Regions from separate parts of the Streptosporangium sp. 'caverna' genome, predicted to be linked through region 1. Evidence: predicted binding sites of a transcription regulator. Region 1 holds the regulator's gene; each other region holds the start of a gene.
What was found. Region 1 encodes HrcA, which represses chaperone genes, less so after heat shock. Its sites were predicted from a motif close to TTGGCACTCTCNNNNNGAGAGTGCCAA; they were not measured.

Region 1 (5,938 bases):
CTCGCGCCAGGAACCAGATGGACGTTAGCAAAAGCCGGGATCACCCGCCGTACGGTCCCTGAGGTCCCCACTGCCCCGCCGACGCGGCCTCGGCCTGGCGCCTGCGGGCGCCGCTCCGCCTCACCAGCACGACGATCGTCACGATGACGGCCAGCAGGAGCCCGCCGCTCGGCACCGCGAACAGGGCGATCACCCCGCCCAGCAGCGAGTCGGTGGAGAGCTCCCTGCCCACGCCGAACTCGGTGCCGGCCGCCTCGTCGGCGGTGCAGGTGAGCCGGTAGTCACCCGCCTTGTCGACCCCTACCAGCAGGCCCATCTCCCAGCTGACGCCGTTGACGGTGACGGTCTGCTGGCCCTGGGGCCGCGTGAGCGTGGCTGTTCCCGGACCGCCCTGGAACGCACACTCGAAATCGGTGGGTCCGGTCGTGGAGACGTAGATGACGGAACCGGCCGCGGGGTCGAGTTTGACCGTGACGGTCTTGCCCGAGCCGAAGGACGAGGTGGGCAGGACGTCCCCGAGCGCGCCGAAGACGCCGCCGACGAAGCCGCCGATGCCGACGACCACGCTGAGCACCGCGACAAGCCAGACGCCGACGATCCAGCCGATGCTGGGCTTGATCTTCGCCATGGGCGAAGGGCCCTGGGGGGTGCCGTAACCGGGACCGGGAGGGGCATAACCGTAGGAGGGGCCGTTCTGGTACTGCTGCTGGCCATATGGCTGCTGAGGAACGCCGTAACCGGATGCGCGCGTGGATGCGTCACCCGAAGAAGGACCGAAATCGTGGGACATGTGCCAAATTGTGGTTGGTGCCGCTTGGATAGCGATAGCAGTTGACTTGACGACGGCTTGGTCCGATCATCTGCCCCTCCTGTTATCGCACCTCGCGGCCGTGGGCCGTACACTTGGCACTCGGGAACACTGAGTGCCAGACCTGTGGTTTCCCCCTTCGGACGCAGGCAGGGAGGTGAGCACGTTGGTCGACGACCGGAAGCTCGCGGTGCTTCGCGCCATTGTCGAGGACTACGTGTCCACCAATGAGCCGGTGGGTTCCAAGGCTCTCGTCGAGCGGCACAACCTGGGTGTGTCGCCCGCGACCATCCGCAACGACATGGCGGTGCTGGAGGAGCAGGGCTACATCGCCCAGCCCCACACCAGTGCCGGCCGGGTGCCCACCGACAAGGGCTACCGGCTGTTCGTCGACCGGCTCTCTCAGGTGAAGCCGCTGTCGAGCGCGGAGAGGAAGGCCATCGAGACCTTCCTGGCCGGCGCCGTGGACATCGACGACGTCGTCATGCGCACGGTACGGCTGCTGGCGCAGCTGACCCGTCAGGTGGCGGTGGTGCAATACCCCACGCTGACCAACTCCACGGTCCGCCACGTCGAGCTGGTCCCGCTGAGCGAGCGGCGGCTGATGTTCGTGCTCATCACCAACACGGGACGGGTCGAGCAGCGCGTGGTCGAGCTGCACGAGACGGTCGACGAGGCCCGTGTCGCCCATCTGCGGGCGATGCTCAACTCCTCCCTGGACGGATGCGGTCTCACCAGCGTCCCCGACAAGGTCGTCGATCTGCCCGCGCGCCTCGCGGCCGAGGACAGGCCGCTCGCGGCGACGATCCTGTCGGTGCTGCTGGAGTCCCTGGTGGACCGGCACGATGAAAAGATTGTTTTTGCCGGGGCCGCCAACCTCGCGGGGGCCGACTTCACCGTCGGGCTCCGTGACGTGCTGGAGGCCCTGGAAGAGCAGGTCGTGCTCATGCGCCTGCTCGGCGAGACGTCCGATCTGTCAGCGCTGACAGTGCGGATAGGCTCGGAAAACCCCTATACCGGACTCCAGGGCACGTCGATCGTCGCGGCTGGATACGGTTCAGGAGACAAGCAGCTGGCCCGGCTCGGTGTGCTGGGTCCGACGCGAATGGACTACCCGGTCACGATGGGCGCGGTGCGCGCGGTGGCACGTTACGTCAGCCAAATTCTGGCTGCATCCTAAGAGGTCAACTAAGTGGCTAAGAGTGACTACTACGGCACCCTCGGGGTGCGTCGTGACGCCAGTGCGGAAGAGATCAAGAAAGCCTACCGGCGCCTGGCGCGGGAGCTGCATCCCGACGTGAACCCCGACCCTGAGACCCAGGAGAGGTTCAAGGAGATCACGCAGGCCTATGAGGTCCTGTCGGACTCCAACAAGCGGCAGATGTACGACATGGGCGCCGATCCGTTCGCCGCGGGCGCGGGTGCCGGGGCCGGCGGCTTCGGTGCGGGTTTCCCGTTCAGCGACATCATGGACGCCTTCTTCGGCGCGGCGGGCGGCGGTGGCCGCGGCCCCCGTTCACGGGCCCGCCGCGGGCGCAACGCCACCATCCGGGTCGAGCTCGACCTGAGCGAGTCGGCCTTCGGCACCACCCGCGAGCTGGTCGTCGACACCGCCGTGCTCTGTGAGGTCTGCACGGGCTCCGGCGCGGCGGCCGGCACCCACCCCGACACCTGTGACATGTGTCACGGCCGCGGTGAGGTGTCCCAGGTCACCCGGTCCTTCCTCGGCCAGGTCATGACCTCCCGGCCCTGCCCCCAGTGTGGCGGTTTCGGCTCGATCATCCGCAACCCCTGCCAGGAGTGCTCCGGCGACGGCCGGGTTCGCACGCGGCGGACCATCAAGGTCCGCATCCCGGCGGGCGTGGAGGACGGCACCCACATCCAGCTCGCCGGTGAAGGTGAGATCGGCCCGGGCGGCGGCCCGCCCGGAGACCTGTTCCTGGAGATCGTCGAGCGCCCGCACGACATCTTCGAGCGTCGGGGCGACGACCTGCACTGCACCGTGCAGATCCCGATGACCGCGGCCTCCCTCGGCACCATCCTGACCATGGAGACGCTCGACGGTCCCGAGGAGCTGGACATCCGGCCAGGCACGCAGTCGGGCCAGACCATTCCGCTCTACGGCCGCGGCATCCAGCACCTCAACGAGAGCGGCCGGGGCGACCTGCTGATCCACGTCAACATCGAGACCCCCTCCCGCCTTGACGCGGCACAGGAGGAGCTCATGCGCGAGCTCGCCAGGCTCCGCGGGGAGGAACGCCCGCCCGGCAAGTTCGCCCCCGGGCAGCAGAGCTTCTTCTCCCGCCTGCGAGACGCGTTCAATGGCCGCTGAGCGGGGCCCCTCCCGGGCCCGGCCGCACGGCTCCGACGGCCGATGACGGCTCCGGTCTTCCTGGCCGAGGCCGCCGATCTGGCGCTGGCGGAGTTCACGTTCGGCGGCTCGGAGGGACGTCACGCGGCGGCCGTACGGCGGTTGCGAGCCGGAGAACGGCTCGATCTGACCGACGGCGCGGGCGCCGTGGCCGAGTGCGTGGTCCTGTCCGCCGACAGGGACTCGCTCCGGGTCCAGGTGCTGCGCCGCTACGACGTGCCCGCACCGCGCCCTCGCCTGGTGGTGGTCCAGGGACTGCCCAAGGGCGACCGGGGGGAGCTGGCCGTGGAAATGATGACCGAGGCGGGAGCCGACGTGATCGTGCCCTGGGCCGCGGCCAGGTGCGTCACCCAGTGGAAGGGCGAGCGGGCGGCCAAGTCGCTGGCCCGCTGGCGGTCCACGGCGCGGGAGGCGGGCAAGCAGTCCCGCCGCTTCCACCTGCCCGAGGTGCTCGAACTCGCCACCACCGCGAAGGTCGCCGAGCTGCTTTCCGCGGCGGCGCTGGGCATCGTGCTGCACGAGGAGGCGGCCTCCCCGCTCTCGACCCTGCAGCTTCCCGGCGACGGCGACATCGTCGTGGTGGTCGGTCCCGAGGGCGGGGTCTCCGCAGAGGAGATCACCGCGTTCCACGAGGCGAAAGCCGTACCGGCGCTGCTCGGGCCGACGGTGCTGCGCACCTCGACCGCCGGGGTCGCCGCGGTGGCGGTGCTCCAGACGCGCACCGGCCGCTGGTGATCTTTCCGCGGTCCGGACGGCGCCCTCTCGTGACGGAGCCTCCGGCCAAGGCCGCGGTGGTCTGCACCCACTCCATGCCCACTGCGAGAGAAGGTTTCCCGCGCGGGGCGCGGCCGTGACACCGGAGCGCCTTCGCGCCGGACCCTAGCTGCCCGCGGGGGTGGGGACGGGCGTGCTCGCCTCCGTCGGCAGCGGGGGCGGCGTGTCGTCCGGCGGCGGGCACTCCGCGATCGGACATGGGTTCACCGGGGAGACCGAGGGCTCCAGAAGCGTCGGGGTCGGCGTCGGCGTCGGGGTCTCTGTCTCCTCGCACTTCTCGGGGGTTTCCTCGGGCGGGACCGGCTTGCTGGTGGAGGTCGGACAGGTCGGCGAGGGCGTGGCCTTGACGGTGGGCCTCGGCGTCGGCTTGACGCTCGGGGCGAAGCTCCTGGACTGGGTGGGCAGGGGCGCCGGCGCGGTCGACTTGATGACGGGCGGCGGTGGCTGCACCCCCTGGTTCGACGGAGGGCGTGAGGTGGCGGAACCGTCCGCGGGCGGGGTCGTCTCGGTGTAGTTGACCTCACCGGTGCGGAACTGCGGGATCACCTGCTCACGGAACTGCGGGACCACCATGACGACGGTGGCCGCGACGAGGACGACTCCCGCTACAGAGGCTCCGGCGCGCCACCACATCAGCCCGCGGAGCCCGCGCCTTTCTACGCGAGCGCGGATGATCTCCAGTCCATCCGGGGAGGGAACGACCGAGTTCGCCTCCGCGCTGAGGGCACGGCGAAGCAGCTCGCCGTACTCATCCGGGGAGTCGGTCATGACAGTTGCTCCAGTGATGTTCGTAGGGCGGCCATCCCGCGAGCCGTGTGACTCTTGACGGCGCCTTTGCTGATGCCCATCGCATGGGCGATCTGCGCTTCGGACAGATCTCCGTAGTAGCGCAGAACCAGTGCCTCACGCTGGCGTGTGGGCAGACCGCGGAGCGCCTCGATGACGGCGGACCTCTCGAACTCGCCGATCGCCCCGTTCTCGGCGCTCGGCGCGTCCGGCATGCCCTTGGGCGCGTATTTCTCCACGACCGCCCGGTGCCGAAGCACCGAGCGCGATCGGTTGACGACCGATTGGCGCAAGTAGGCGAGAGCCTTGTCGGTGTCACGCAGTCTGCGCCAGGCGCCATGAATGGCGACGAACGCGTCCTGCACGACCTCTTCCGCGGTTGCCATATCGCGGACGAGGAGGACGGCGAGACGCACAAGAGACCGATAGTGCGCGCTGTAAAGCGCGGTAACGGCCATATCGGCATCCCACCCGACGGGCACCGCCCCGAGCGACCTGTCGGCCACGAGAGTCTCGGTGGTCACATCAGTGGGACGCGCGGCCTTCCCAGACGGTTTACGTTCTTCCGGTTCATTAGGGGGCATGAGCCAGTCGTGTCCTCGCCAGGCGGCCATATCGTGCTAGTCACAGCGGTCTGTCATCGTTGAAGTTTTGCATACTCACCTTATCCGGGTGGATCTTTGTTTGCGGACGGCTAACCATCACCGATTCGCAACGTCCTCGGGGGTAGGGTGCCTGCATGGTAAGCGAAACCGACTGCCTATTCTGCAGAATCGTCGCCAAGGAGATCCCGGCGGAGATCGTCTACGAGACGGATCGCACGCTGGCGTTCCGGGACGTCAACCCGCAGGCGCCGACCCACGCGCTCGTGATCCCCAAGGACCACTACCCGGACGCGGCGGCTCTGGCGGCCGCCGACCACGGCCTGGCCGACGAGGTGCTCAGGACGGCGCACGCGGTCGCGGAGCAGGAGGGCGTCGCCGGCTCCGGTTACCGGATGGTCTTCAACACGGGCCCCGGGGCAGGCCAGACCGTCTTCCACGTGCACGCGCACGTCCTCGGAGGGCGCGGGCTGACCTGGCCGCCCGGGTGAAAACCCGAAGGCACGATCCTGTCGATCACGGATACGATGGCGTTGAAGTCCTACGTCGATATCTGGAGGCGAACAGGCCGTAAGGCCCGCCCATGTCCGAGACATA
Region 2 (5,938 bases), 5.3 Mb from region 1:
CGCCAGGGCCCTGGCCCTGGAGCCGAAGCTGCTGGTGCTCGACGAGCCGGTGTCCGCGCTGGACGTCTCGGTCCAGGCGGGTGTGGTCAACCTGCTGGAGGATCTGCAGGACCTGCTGGGACTGGCCTACGTCTTCATCGCGCACGACCTGTCGGTGGTCCGCCACATCTCCGACCGGGTCGCGGTGATGTATCTGGGCAAGGTCATCGAGACCGGGCTCAGGGACGATCTCTACGACCGTCCCGCCCACCCCTACACCCAGGCGCTCCTGTCTGCGGCTCCCACGGCCAACCCGAAGGAGGAGCGCGCGAGGCAACGCGTCATCCTCACCGGTGACGTGCCGAGCCCGCTGGCCCCGCCGAGCGGCTGCCGCTTCCGCACCCGCTGCTGGAAGGCCCAGCCCATCTGCTCCGCCGAGGAGCCCCTGCTCGTCGACCGCGGCAACGGCCACCCCGTGGCCTGCCACTTCGCCGAGGTCACCGAACCCTGAGGTAAGCCCGCGAGCCGTACGGAACACCGGTTCCGTACGGCTCGCAGCGCGTTCGGGCCCTGCTCAGACCGAGCGAACCAAGCAAGATCCTGGACCCCGAGCAACACGAGGCCACCCGTCAGGCCCCAGCAAAGCGAGGCCCGTCCTGGACGCCAAGCGAAGCGAGACCACACGTCGGGCCCAAGCGAAGCGAGGCCCCGTCCCGAGCGGCGAGCGAAGCGAGACCCCGTCCCGGGCCCAAGCGAAGCGAGGCCATGTCCCGGAATCGAGCGAAGCGAGGCCACACGTCGGCCTAAGCGAAGCGAGGCCCGTCCGAGCGGCGAGCGAAGCGAGACACCGGGGGCCGCGGGGGCAGAGCCCCCGCACCGGGGGGCTCGGGGGGTCGTCCCCCCGTGTAAACGACGAAGGGGCCTGCCGCGAGCAAGCTCTCGCTTGCGAACAGCAGACCCCAGCCACAAGTGGAGCTATGGGGATTCGAACCCCAGACCTCCTCCATGCCATGGAGGCGCGCTACCAGCTGCGCCATAGCCCCTTGCGGTAAAACGTGGCGCTGCGGGACTCTCGTCCAGCGGCGCCACGCCAGTGTATAGGACATCGCGGTGCACCCTGTAACCGAAACCTCTCGGCGGCGAAGGTGGGCGGATACGCCTAACCGAGCGACGAGGCCTGGTTGATCAACCGCGCGAGCTCGGTCACGGCGGCGTCCTCCGTGGTCTCCGCCAGGCGGGTGGCGTGCTCGGCGAGCTCCCGGTTCCCCTCCCCGGCGAACTGCTCGCGGGTGCGGAGATTCTCGGCGAACGCCGCCGCCACCACGTCCACCTGGAACCTCACCGACGACTCCCGCCACAGCGAGGCCGACAGATCTGCCACCTCCAGGGAGCGGCTGGTCTCGGCGGGTTTACGGGTGTCGGGCTCCTGCCAGCGCACGGTGGCCGTGGCCAGCTGGCCCGAGGCCCCGCCGCGCAGCCGTACCTCGTAGAGGGCCGTCACCGAGTGGCCCGGGCCGATCTCCCCGCCGTCCTTGGCGTCGTCGCGGAAGTCCTCGGTCGCGATCTGCCGGTTCTCGTAGCCGATCAGGTGGTACGACTCCACGACCGAGGGGTTGAACACGACCTGCGCCTTGGCGTCGCGGGCCCGCAGGTCGAGGTTCGCGGCGAGTTGCTCGACGAATACCTTGCGCGCGTCGTCGACCGAGCTGACGTAGACCGCGGCGCCGTCCCCGTTGTCCGCGAGCTGCTCCATCAGCTGATCGCCGTAGTCACGGCCGACGCCGACGCACAGGAGGGTGACCTGCTTTCCGGCGAACTCCCTGACCTTGCCGAGGATGCCCTGCCAGGTCGTGTCGCCGACGTTGGCCAGGCCGTCGGAGAGCAGGATGACCCGGTTGGTGGCCACCGGGCGGAAGCTCTGCGAGGCCTCGGCGTAACCGCGGGTCAGCCCCACTTCCAGATTCGTCGAATTCTGTACGGCGAGGCGCTCGACGGCCGCGTGCAGCCGGTCCTTTCCGGTCGCCGGGGTCATGGAGAGGATCACCTCGGCCTCGCCGCTGAAGGCCACGATGGAGACCTGGTCACCCGGCCCGAGCTGGTCGATGAGCTTGTGCAGCGCCTCCCTGACCAGGTCGAGCCGGCCGGGCTCGCCCATGGAGCCGGACACGTCCACCACGAAGGTCAGGTTCGCCGGACGCCGGGTCTCCGCGTCCGCCCTGCGGGTCTGCAGGCCCACGCGGAGCAGCGCGGTGCCGTTCTCGGGCATGCGCGCGCCGTCCATGTTCACGGTGAAACCGTCGTCCTCGGGCTCCGGGTAGTCCTGCCTGAAGGCGTTGACGAACTCCTCGGACCGGATCTGGCCCGGTTCGGGCAGCCTGCCCTCCTGGAGGAGCCGCTTGCTGTAGCCGTAGGAGGCGGTGTCAACGTCGAGGGCGAAAGTGGAGATCTGGCCGGCCGTGGTGTCCGGTTCCCGGGTGGCCTCGGCGCTCTGCTCCCCGTCGGTGGGCCGGCCCTGCTCGGTGGACTGGCCCTGCTCGGTCGACTGGCCCTGCGCCGGTGCCGGAACGGCCCGGCCCTGGTCGTTCTTCGGCTGGCCGGCGTCGGGCATGCCCGATCCGCTGCAGGCGGCGACGAGCAGCAGGGCGATGATGGCAAGGGCGATGGCCAGCGGGCGTAGCTTCAGGTCGCGCTTCATTTCGCCTCCGTAGGATGCGTGTCACCCCCTACGACGATCCCTTTTCACCATGAGTCGGGCGCTTCACTCAAGCGAGTGCAAACCGTGTTCGGCACGTGATCAGAATCTCCGGCCCGAATACCGCCCGCCACCCTCTGGCCCCCTGAGCCCTGGAGTTCGCGAGGTCCCGGGGATTTTCCCGGCCCCTCTCACCGAAGACAAGGGGCGGGACCCGGCCTTCCGGATCCCGCCCCCTGCCGGAACGGTGCGGATCATCCCGCCGTCATCCCCATGGGGACGACTGTCGAATATCTAGGGACGGCTGTCGAAGCCCAACCCTCTAGGGGTGACCGTCAAAGCCACACTTGATGACCGGGCGGATGCAGTCGCGCACGCGTCGCTCCATCTCCGCCTCGGGCCAGGCGTTGAAGAAGTCGCCGTGCATCGTGTATCCGGGTCCGGACGCCAGCCTGAAGTTCGCGGGGTTGCCGCTGACCGGGTAGCGCAGGACCTGGCGCAGCTTCGGCACCGGCACCGGGTGCGAGGACGGGCAGGTGTTGTTCACCGGGTAGGCCATGTGACTCTTGTGGTCCGCCGAGTCCAGGTCCCTGCCGTTCCAGCACTGCGGGAAGTCCAGGTAGGACTCCAGCATCGTGCCCGCCGGGCAGTTGACGAAGTCCTTCGACGGGTTGACCTGCCCGGCGTGCAGGCACGACCAGCGTGCGTTGCTGGTGGGGTCGTTGGGGGTGGTCGCCTTGGCGTTGCCCGCCACGATCCTCAGGCCCAGCGGGATCGGCTGGGTCCGGGCGAGCGTCTCGGCGTTCACGCCCTCCCCCAGGTAGTAGAAGGTGGTGCCGGTGGGCTCCACCGGGACGTTGTTGGAGTACAGGGTCGGCACCCAGTACGACGATATGTCGATGCTCGGAGCGCAGCTGCTGCTGTTCGCCTGCTGCAGGGTCGCGAGGTTGCTGTTGGCGTTGGTGGAGGGGTTGCCGAAGAAGCTGTGCATGTGCGATCCGCCGGGAAGCCCGGGGAACACGATCGGGTCGTCGGGCAGGCGGTGGGTGAACGGGCACTCCGCGAGGAACTCGGCCACACGCACGATCGGCCCCTGGGGCGGCGGGGACGACGGCGTGGCGCCGCCGCTGCCGAAGACCTGGAACTCCCAGAGCGAGACTCCGTACTGGGTGGCACGCTTGGTGGTGTTGAGCCGGACGTAGCGCCCGTTACCCGACACGTTCAGGGTCTGGTTGCCACCGGTGCCGGCGGTCGTGGTGTGAATGGTCGTCCAGGTGGATCCGTTGGTGGAGGTCTGGATCGTGAAGGCGCTGGCGTACGCGGCCTCCCAGTTCAGCACCACCCTGTTGACGGTGGCGGCCGCACCCAGGTCGACCTGGAGCCACTGAGGGTCGCTGAAGGCGCTGGCCCAGCGGGTGCCGAGATTGCCGTCGACCGCGGACGAGGCCGGTGAGCCGCCGTTCTCGGTCGAGGAGGCGCTGACGGGGCGCCCCTGTGACAGCGGGGTCTCCGCGGCGCTGGCCTGGCCGGTGACGACGGTCAGGGAGCCGGCCACGAGCGCCGCCAGTGCTCCCATCATCACCGCCAGCCGTAGGCGTCGTCGCCCGGTGCGGGGCGGGGGGACGGTTAGATCCATGGGTTTTTTCTCCTCCGGTTATGCGGGTGATACAGCTGAAAAACGATGTCTCGTGACCGGTGAAACCCGGTGATCACCGCGGCGGCTACGAACCGTAGACCTCCAGCTCCCAGAGGGAGTAGCCGTACGCCGTGGCGCGCTGTGTGCCGTACACCCGCACGTAACGGGCATTGGTCGCGGGGATGGTGATGTCGTCTGTCCCGCCGTCACTGGCGGTCGTGGAAGAGGCCGCGGTCCAGGTGGTGTTGTTGGTGGAGGTCTCGATCCGATACGCCCTGCCGTAGGCCGCCTCCCACTGCAACCGCACCCGGGTGACCGACTTCGTCGAACCCAGGTCAACCGAGATCCACTGCGGATCGGCGAACGCCGACGACCAGCGCGTCCCGGCATTTCCGTCCACCACCGCCGACGGCGGGAACCCCGCGTTCTCCGTCGAGGAAGCCGTCACCGGCCGACCCGACGACAGCAGCACGGCACCCGTGGGCGGCGTCGGAGTGGGCGTGGGGGTGGGGGTGGGGGTGGGGGGCGTCGATCCTCGGGTGACGGTGAAGTCGTCTATGTCGAACAGGGAGCCCGCTCCCCCGGTGAACTTCAGGAACAGCGGGCCGGTACCCGTGCCCGCCAGCGTGGTCGTGACAGTCTGGAAGGTCTCCCAGCCGCCCGTGGGCGTCACCGGCACCGAGCCCAGCAGCGTGCCCGTCGCCGAGCCCGCGCGCACCTCGATCGTGCCGCCCGCGCCCGCCGAGGCGACTCGCGCGGAGAAGCCCGTCGCCCCGGCCGAGGCCACGGACGAGAATCCCAGCCAGTCACCGTTGTCGATGTAGCCGACCGCCCTGCCGCCGTGCGCGGGGGCCTTGTCGACCACCTGAACGCCGAACTGGGAGGTGAAGCTCTCGGCCTCCACCGTGCCCGTGGCCGGCGGCTGTGTGACCGTCCCGCAGTCGGCGGCGACGACCCCGGCCGCGTAGCGGACCCCGCCGAGCAGGTGCGCCCGGAAGTTCGGCTCGGTGTAGGACGCGGCGGTGTGACCGAGCCCGGTGTACCACGTCCGGCCGCCCTGGTACGGCTTGCACCAGGCGATCGGGTGATCGGCTCCCATCGTTCCACCGGAGTAGGTCGACTCGTCGAGCGTGGCCAGCACGTGAGCCGTGGAGCGGGGGTTCGTGCGGTAGTTGTACAGCTCGTCGGTGCGCACCCAGGCCCTGGGCAGGTGGGCCGTCGAGGGGTGAACGGCGTCCTCGACCCGTACCGTGACCTGCTGGATCGCGGGGTGGGAGGAGAAGTAGGCGCCGACGAGGCCGCCGTAGTACGGCCAGTCGTACTCGGTGTCGGCAGCCGCGTGGACGCCGACGTAACCGCCGCCGGCGGCCATGTAGGACTCCATCGCCGTCTGCTGGGCGGCGTTGAGCACGTCCCCGGTGGTCATCAGGAAGACCACCGCCCTGTACCCGGCCAGGTTGGCCGTGGTGAAGGCGGCGGCGTCCTCGGTGGCGTCAACGGTGAAGTTGTTCGCCGTTCCCAGTTCCCGCAGCGCGGTGATGCCCGCGGGAATGGCGTCGTGCCGGAATCCGGCGGTCTTGGAGAAGACGAGCACCTTGTAGGCCGGATCGGCGGCCATTGCGGTGACGGGC
Region 3 (5,938 bases), 3.2 Mb from region 1:
CACGCCCTGGTCCGCCCGCTCCTGGACGGAGGTCCTCACCCACCTGGGCTTCGAGGACGGCGCCGTCACCGAGCTCACCCTCGGCTTCCGCGTCCCCCGCGAGGTGCTCGACTTCGCCGCCAGGCTGCTGCCCTCCATCGCCCCGGACCTCGCCGCGCCCCAGTCACTGCGGCCGGGCTCGGGCTCCCTGTCGGTACGGCCCGCGCCCGACCTCGCCGCGTCCCTGGCGCAGGCCGTGCGGGAGGCGCTGTCCCGTGAGGGCTCGATCGGCGTCATCGTCCCGGACGCCTCGGTCGCCGCCGTGTCCAAGGCCCTGACCGACCTGGACCACCAGGTGCTCAGCCCGGACACGGTCGATGACCATCGCCTCCTGGTCATCCCGGCGAGCCTGGCCAAGGGACTGGAGTACGACCACGTCATCGTGGTCGAACCGGCTGACATCGTGGACGCCGAGCCGCGTGGTCTGGCCCGCCTCTACGTGGTCCTGACCCGGGCGGTCACCTCCCTGACCGTTCTCCACGCCAGAGAGCTCCCCGCGCAGCTCTGCTAATTTCCGGTCCCATGGAGAAGCCCACGGGAATCAGGGTCCGGAACGGACGGCTGGAAGATGTCGGCGCGTTACTGGCCTTCTGGCTTGAGGCCGCCGAGGGAACCGACCGCCGCGACGACCCGGCCAAGGTGGTCGCGCTCATCGAGCGCGACCCCGAGGCCGTCCTCATCGCCGAGATCGACGGGGAGATGGCCGGCACCCTGATCGCCGGCTGGGACGGCTGGCGCGCCCATCTCTACCGGCTGGCCGTGGATCCCGCGCGCCGCCGCCAGGGGATCGGGAGCGTCCTTATCCGCGCGGCGGAGGAGCGCTTCGCGAAATTGGGGGCGTTCCGCGCCGACGCCATGGTGCTCCACGAGAATGTCCTGGCCCACCACGCCTGGGAGTCCGCCGGCTACGCCCCTCAACCCCAATGGGCTCGATGGGTCAAGCCGCTGAGTTAGGGGCTCCCACAGATCACGGAGCATATGAAAGAGAGCGACGCCCAATCGCACGAGGTTCGGCGAACGCGAAAAGAGGCGGCCCCGGCACTTCGGGGTCGCCTCTTTTTGTGAAAGCGTCTGGACTTAGAAGTCCATGTCGCCGCCACCCGGCATTGCGGGGGCAGCTCCAGCCTTCTCGGGCTTCTCGGCGATGACAGCCTCGGTGGTGAGGAACAGCGCCGCGATGGACGCCGCGTTCTGCAGAGCGGAACGCGTCACCTTGGCCGGGTCGATGATGCCCGACTCGAACATGTTGACGTACTCGCCGGTGGCGGCGTTCAGACCCTCACCGGGGGTGAGGTTGCGCACCTTCTCCACCACGACGCCGCCCTCGAGGCCGGCGTTGATCGCGATCTGCTTCAGCGGCTCCTCGAGCGCCTTGCGCACGATCGCGGCACCGGTGGCCTCGTCGCCGAAGAGCTCGAGCTTGTCGAACGCCTTGGCGCCGGCCTGCAGCAGGGCCACGCCACCGCCGGGGACGATGCCCTCCTCGACGGCCGCCTTCGCGTTGCGAACGGCGTCCTCGATGCGGTGCTTGCGCTCCTTGAGCTCGACCTCGGTCGCCGCGCCGGCCTTGATGACGGCCACGCCGCCGGCCAGCTTGGCGAGACGCTCCTGGAGCTTCTCACGGTCGTAGTCGGAGTCGGTGTTCTCGATCTCGGCACGGATCTGGTTGACCCGGCCGGCGATCTGGTCCGGGTCACCGGCACCGTCGACGATGGTGGTCTCGTCCTTGGTGACGATGACCTGGCGAGCGCGGCCGAGCTGGTCCAGCGTGGTGGACTCCAGCTTGAGGCCGAGGTCCTCGCTGATGACCTGGGCACCGGTCAGGATGCCGATGTCGCCCAGCATGGCCTTGCGGCGGTCGCCGAAGCCCGGAGCCTTGACGGCGACCGAGCGGAACAGACCACGGATCTTGTTGACGACCAGGGTGGCCAGGGCCTCGCCCTCGACGTCCTCGGCGATGATCAGCAGCGGCTTGCCTGCCTGCACGACCTTGTCGAGAACCGGGAGCAGGTCCTTGTTGGCGGACACCTTGGAGTTGACGACGAGGATGTAGGGGTCGTCGAGGACGGCCTCCATACGCTCCGGGTCGGTCACGAAGTACATCGAGGTGAGGCCCTTGTCGAAGCGCATTCCCTCGGTGAGCTCGAGCTCGAGGCCGAAGGTGTTGCTCTCCTCGACGGTGATGACACCTTCCTTGCCGACCTTGTCCATCGCCTCGGCGATCATCTCGCCGATCTGGGCGTCGCCCGCGGAGATGGAGGCGGTGGAGGCGATCTGCGCCTTCGTCTCCACGTCCTTGGCCAGCTTGGAGAGCTCTTCCGAGACGCGCTCCACGGCGGCCTCGATGCCCTTCTTCAGGGCCATCGGGTTGGCGCCGGCGGCAACGTTGCGAAGACCCTCACGTACGAGGGCCTGAGCGAGCACGGTGGCAGTCGTGGTGCCGTCACCCGCGACGTCGTCGGTCTTCTTGGCGACTTCCTTGACGAGCTCGGCCCCGATCTTCTCCCACGGGTCTTCGAGCTCGATCTCCTTCGCAATGGAGACACCGTCGTTGGTGATCGTGGGGGCGCCCCACTTCTTCTCCAGAACGACGTTACGGCCCTTCGGGCCGAGGGTCACCTTGACGGCGTCCGCGAGCTGGTTCATACCACGCTCGAGACCGCGCCTGGCGTCCTCGTTAAACGCGATCATCTTGGCTGCCATACGGCTAGACCTCCCAAACACAGGGTGGCTTGCACCGGATCGAGCCGACGCCCGCGACGGCATGTGGGCCCACGACTCCGTTCGGCGGGCCCCATCGCCTCGATCCAGGTTGGCACTCTCGAACCGGGAGTGCCAACAAACTGTTTAGCACTCTACCCTGTCGAGTGCAAGCTGCGGCTCGTTGACCTGGGTTCCGCTCGCGGCAAAGCCCGGCCCGCCGGTTGGGACGGCGAACCGGGCCGATGTCGTGGAGATCCACGCAGACTGCGCTGCCGCGGGATCCGCTGACATTTCCCGACAAGTTCACGGGATGGCTACGTCAGACCGCCCGGACGGACTCCGCCTGGGGGCCCTTCTGCCCTTGGGTGATCTCGAACTCGACCCGCTGGCCCTGCTCGAGGGCACGGTATCCATCCATCATGATTGCGGAGTAATGGACGAACACATCCTTACCACCGTCTACCGCGATGAAGCCGTAGCCCTTGTCCGCGTTGAACCATTTGACGGTGCCCTGCGCCACTTGCGACTCCTCTTACTGGACTTGAGGACCACACCCATTCCTCTCGCGAAGTCCTCAATCTCCGAGGCGGAGACAACGCCTACGTCGATCGTTCTCGACCATACCTGTGGGACACCGTGGGGCAACAGAGTCAAGCGCCAAACTACTGCTTTACGTGCCCTTTTATCATCCCCATCGGGATTGGCTCTCACGATTAGTTAGTTAAAGATTCCATTATTTCCTTCCGTCACAGATATGGGCTCGCGCCACAAAACACAACACCCGCACGCGGCCGGAGCCGGAGCGGGTGTCATGGGGAAGCCTGGAGAGGCCTGGAAGAAGCACCGGGAGAGTCGCCCGGGTCTGCGAGCGCCCGGCAGGGGCCCGGGCGCGTCAGGGCGCGCTGGGAGGATCAGCCCCCGGCGACGGCCGGGATGATGGAGACCTGGACGCCGGACGGCGTGACCGTATCGAGGTTGTCGACAAAACGGACGTCCTCATCCCCGACGTAGACATTGACAAAACGGCGAATCTTGCCCGTTTCATCAAAGATGCGCGCCCCGATCCCGGGGAAGTCCGCGTCCAGCTTCTGCAGAACGTCGCGAAGGGTCTCGCCCTCCCCGTTCACCTCGGCGGCACCGTCGGTGTAGGTCCGCAGGATCGTCGGAATCCGCACAGAAACGCTCATAATTCAGTACCTTTCACGATTTCTAGGCGATAACCGCACGGAATGCGTCAAGAGAGGGCCGAATGACCGCGGTGGGACGCGCCTGGCCGGCCACCGCGTCGAGGGTCTTCAGACCGTCACCGGTGTTGAGGACCACGGTCTCCGCGTCGGGGTCGAGTCGTCCCGCGGCGACCAGCTTGCGCAGCACGCCGACGGTGACGCCGCCCGCCGTCTCGGCGAAGATGCCCTCGGTCCTGGCCAGCAGCCGGATCGCGTCGACGATCTCGGTGTCCGTGACGTCCTCCACCGCACCGCCGGTGCGCCGGGCGATGTCCAGCACGTAGGGGCCGTCCGCCGGGTTGCCGATCGCCAGCGACTTGGCGATCGTGTCCGGCTTGACCGGGCGGATCACGTCGAGGCCCGCCTTGTAGGCGGTGGAGACCGGCGAGCACCCCTCCGCCTGGGCCGCGAAGATCTTGTAAGGCTTCTCCTCGACGAGGCCGAGACCGATCAGCTCCTTGAAGGCCTTGTCGATCTTCGTGAGCTGGGAGCCGGACGCGACGGGGATGACGATCTGGTCCGGGATCCGCCAGCCGAGCTGCTCGGCGATCTCGTAGGCCAGGGTCTTGGAGCCCTCCGCGTAGTACGGGCGAAGGTTGACGTTGGCAAAGCCCCACTGGTCGCCCAGCTCGTCGCCGATGAGCTCGGAACAGAAGCGGTTCACGTCGTCGTAGGTGCCCTCGATGGCGATGAGCCTGCCCCCGTACACCGAGGCCATGACGATCTTGGCTTCCTCCAGGTCCGCGGGAATGAACACGCAGGCGTCCAGCCCGGCGCGGGCGGCCGCGGCGGTGACCGCGCCTGCCAGGTTGCCGGTGGAGGAGCAGGAAAGGGTGTGGAAACCGAAGTTACGAGCCGCCTCGACGGCCATGGCCACCACGCGGTCCTTGAAGGAGTGCGTGGGATTGCCGGAGTCGTCTTTCACGTGCAGCGAGCGGATGCCCAGCTCGCGGGCGAGGTTGTCGGCCTTGACGAGCTTGGTCCAGCCCGGGGCCATGTTGGGCTTGGAGGTCACATCGACCGGAACCGGCAGCAGGGAACGGTAGCGCCAGATGTTGGTCGGTCCCTCGGCGATCTGCTCCCGGGTCACGCGCCCGAAGTCATAGGCGATCTCGAGGGGTCCGAAACACTCGATACAGGCGAAGATCGGACCGAGGTCGTAGCGGGCACCACATTCGCGACAGGAGAGAGCCACGGCGGGGCCGAAGTCGAGCGAGGTGGTGTTTTCGGTGGTTGCGAGCGCCATGAAGGGAGGCCTTTCCCTCATCTTCGTCTGCGACCACCCTGGTCACAGACCGGAATTGGCACCTGTCTCGGCTGACCTCGTCAGATTACGAGTCTTGAACCGAGATGGTTGCCGGGGCTTCGCAGGGCCGGTCCCTCCACCCCTCTGGATGAGCAAATATTCAATTAGGGGCCTGACGAGCAGGTCCTACGCACTCTACCCCGCCCTACCGCGATCCTGACCACTCGTCTCACTTTTCGAGACATGGCGTGTTGCCTGTCGGACGGCCTCTCTCCGATCGTCCACCCGTGGGTCCCACGCCGACACACTCCGTGTCGGTGTGGCGTCCACGTTTATGTGGCGCAATCGACATAATGAGACGACCGGCCCGGTCAGGACGGGTGCCTGGATGCCTTCGCGCCGGCGCCCCGCGGACACCGGCCCTCCGACGCCACCCACGTGTCTGTCGCCCGGCGAGAGCACGCCGCCAATGTCCCACGCCGCCAATGTCCCGTGTCCGTCCGGCAGGAGAAACACATGCGTTTTGCTGTACGAATGGGAACGGCGGCCGCCCTCGTGATGGGCCCGATCATGCCCGCCGAGGCGCTCGACATCCCGTCCGTGACCGTCCGGAGGGTCGCCGAGGACCCGCCCCCGTCCAACAAGAACATCAACAACTCCAACACCTCCGGGAAGGACGGCGGCGGCTCCTCCGGGAAAGCCTCGTCCTCCGGGAGCGACGGCT

Region 2: a site for HrcA is predicted at 2,730-2,756, ahead of DKM19_RS35085 (von Willebrand factor type A domain-containing protein). Genes of this name have one in related genera too.
Region 3: a site for HrcA is predicted at 2,852-2,878, ahead of groL (chaperonin GroEL). Genes of this name have one in related genera too.

Annotation. Positions count from the first base shown of each region.
Region 1 covers NZ_CP029711.1:2,068,582-2,074,519, forward strand. The annotation lists gene DKM19_RS09205 (hypothetical protein) at 41-790, opposite strand; gene hrcA (heat-inducible transcriptional repressor HrcA) at 975-1,988, shown strand; gene dnaJ (molecular chaperone DnaJ) at 2,001-3,140, shown strand; gene DKM19_RS09220 (16S rRNA (uracil(1498)-N(3))-methyltransferase) at 3,183-3,914, shown strand; gene DKM19_RS09225 (hypothetical protein) at 4,059-4,721, opposite strand; gene DKM19_RS09230 (SigE family RNA polymerase sigma factor) at 4,718-5,197, opposite strand; gene DKM19_RS09235 (histidine triad nucleotide-binding protein) at 5,479-5,832, shown strand; gene DKM19_RS09240 (PhoH family protein) at 5,925-5,938, shown strand, end outside.
Region 2 covers NZ_CP029711.1:8,158,360-8,164,297, forward strand. The annotation lists gene DKM19_RS35075 (ABC transporter ATP-binding protein) at 1-490, shown strand, start outside; tRNA gene DKM19_RS35080 (tRNA-Ala) at 950-1,022, opposite strand; gene DKM19_RS35085 (von Willebrand factor type A domain-containing protein) at 1,139-2,674, opposite strand; gene DKM19_RS35090 (DUF1996 domain-containing protein) at 2,994-4,307, opposite strand; gene DKM19_RS35095 (ThuA domain-containing protein) at 4,393-5,938, opposite strand, start outside.
Region 3 covers NZ_CP029711.1:10,183,576-10,189,513, forward strand. The annotation lists gene DKM19_RS43975 (AAA family ATPase) at 1-550, shown strand, start outside; gene DKM19_RS43980 (GNAT family N-acetyltransferase) at 562-993, shown strand; gene groL (chaperonin GroEL) at 1,117-2,742, opposite strand; gene DKM19_RS43990 (cold-shock protein) at 3,062-3,262, opposite strand; gene DKM19_RS43995 (MoaD/ThiS family protein) at 3,654-3,929, opposite strand; gene thrC (threonine synthase) at 3,952-5,214, opposite strand; SAM riboswitch class I at 5,229-5,369, opposite strand; gene DKM19_RS44005 (hypothetical protein) at 5,731-5,938, shown strand, end outside.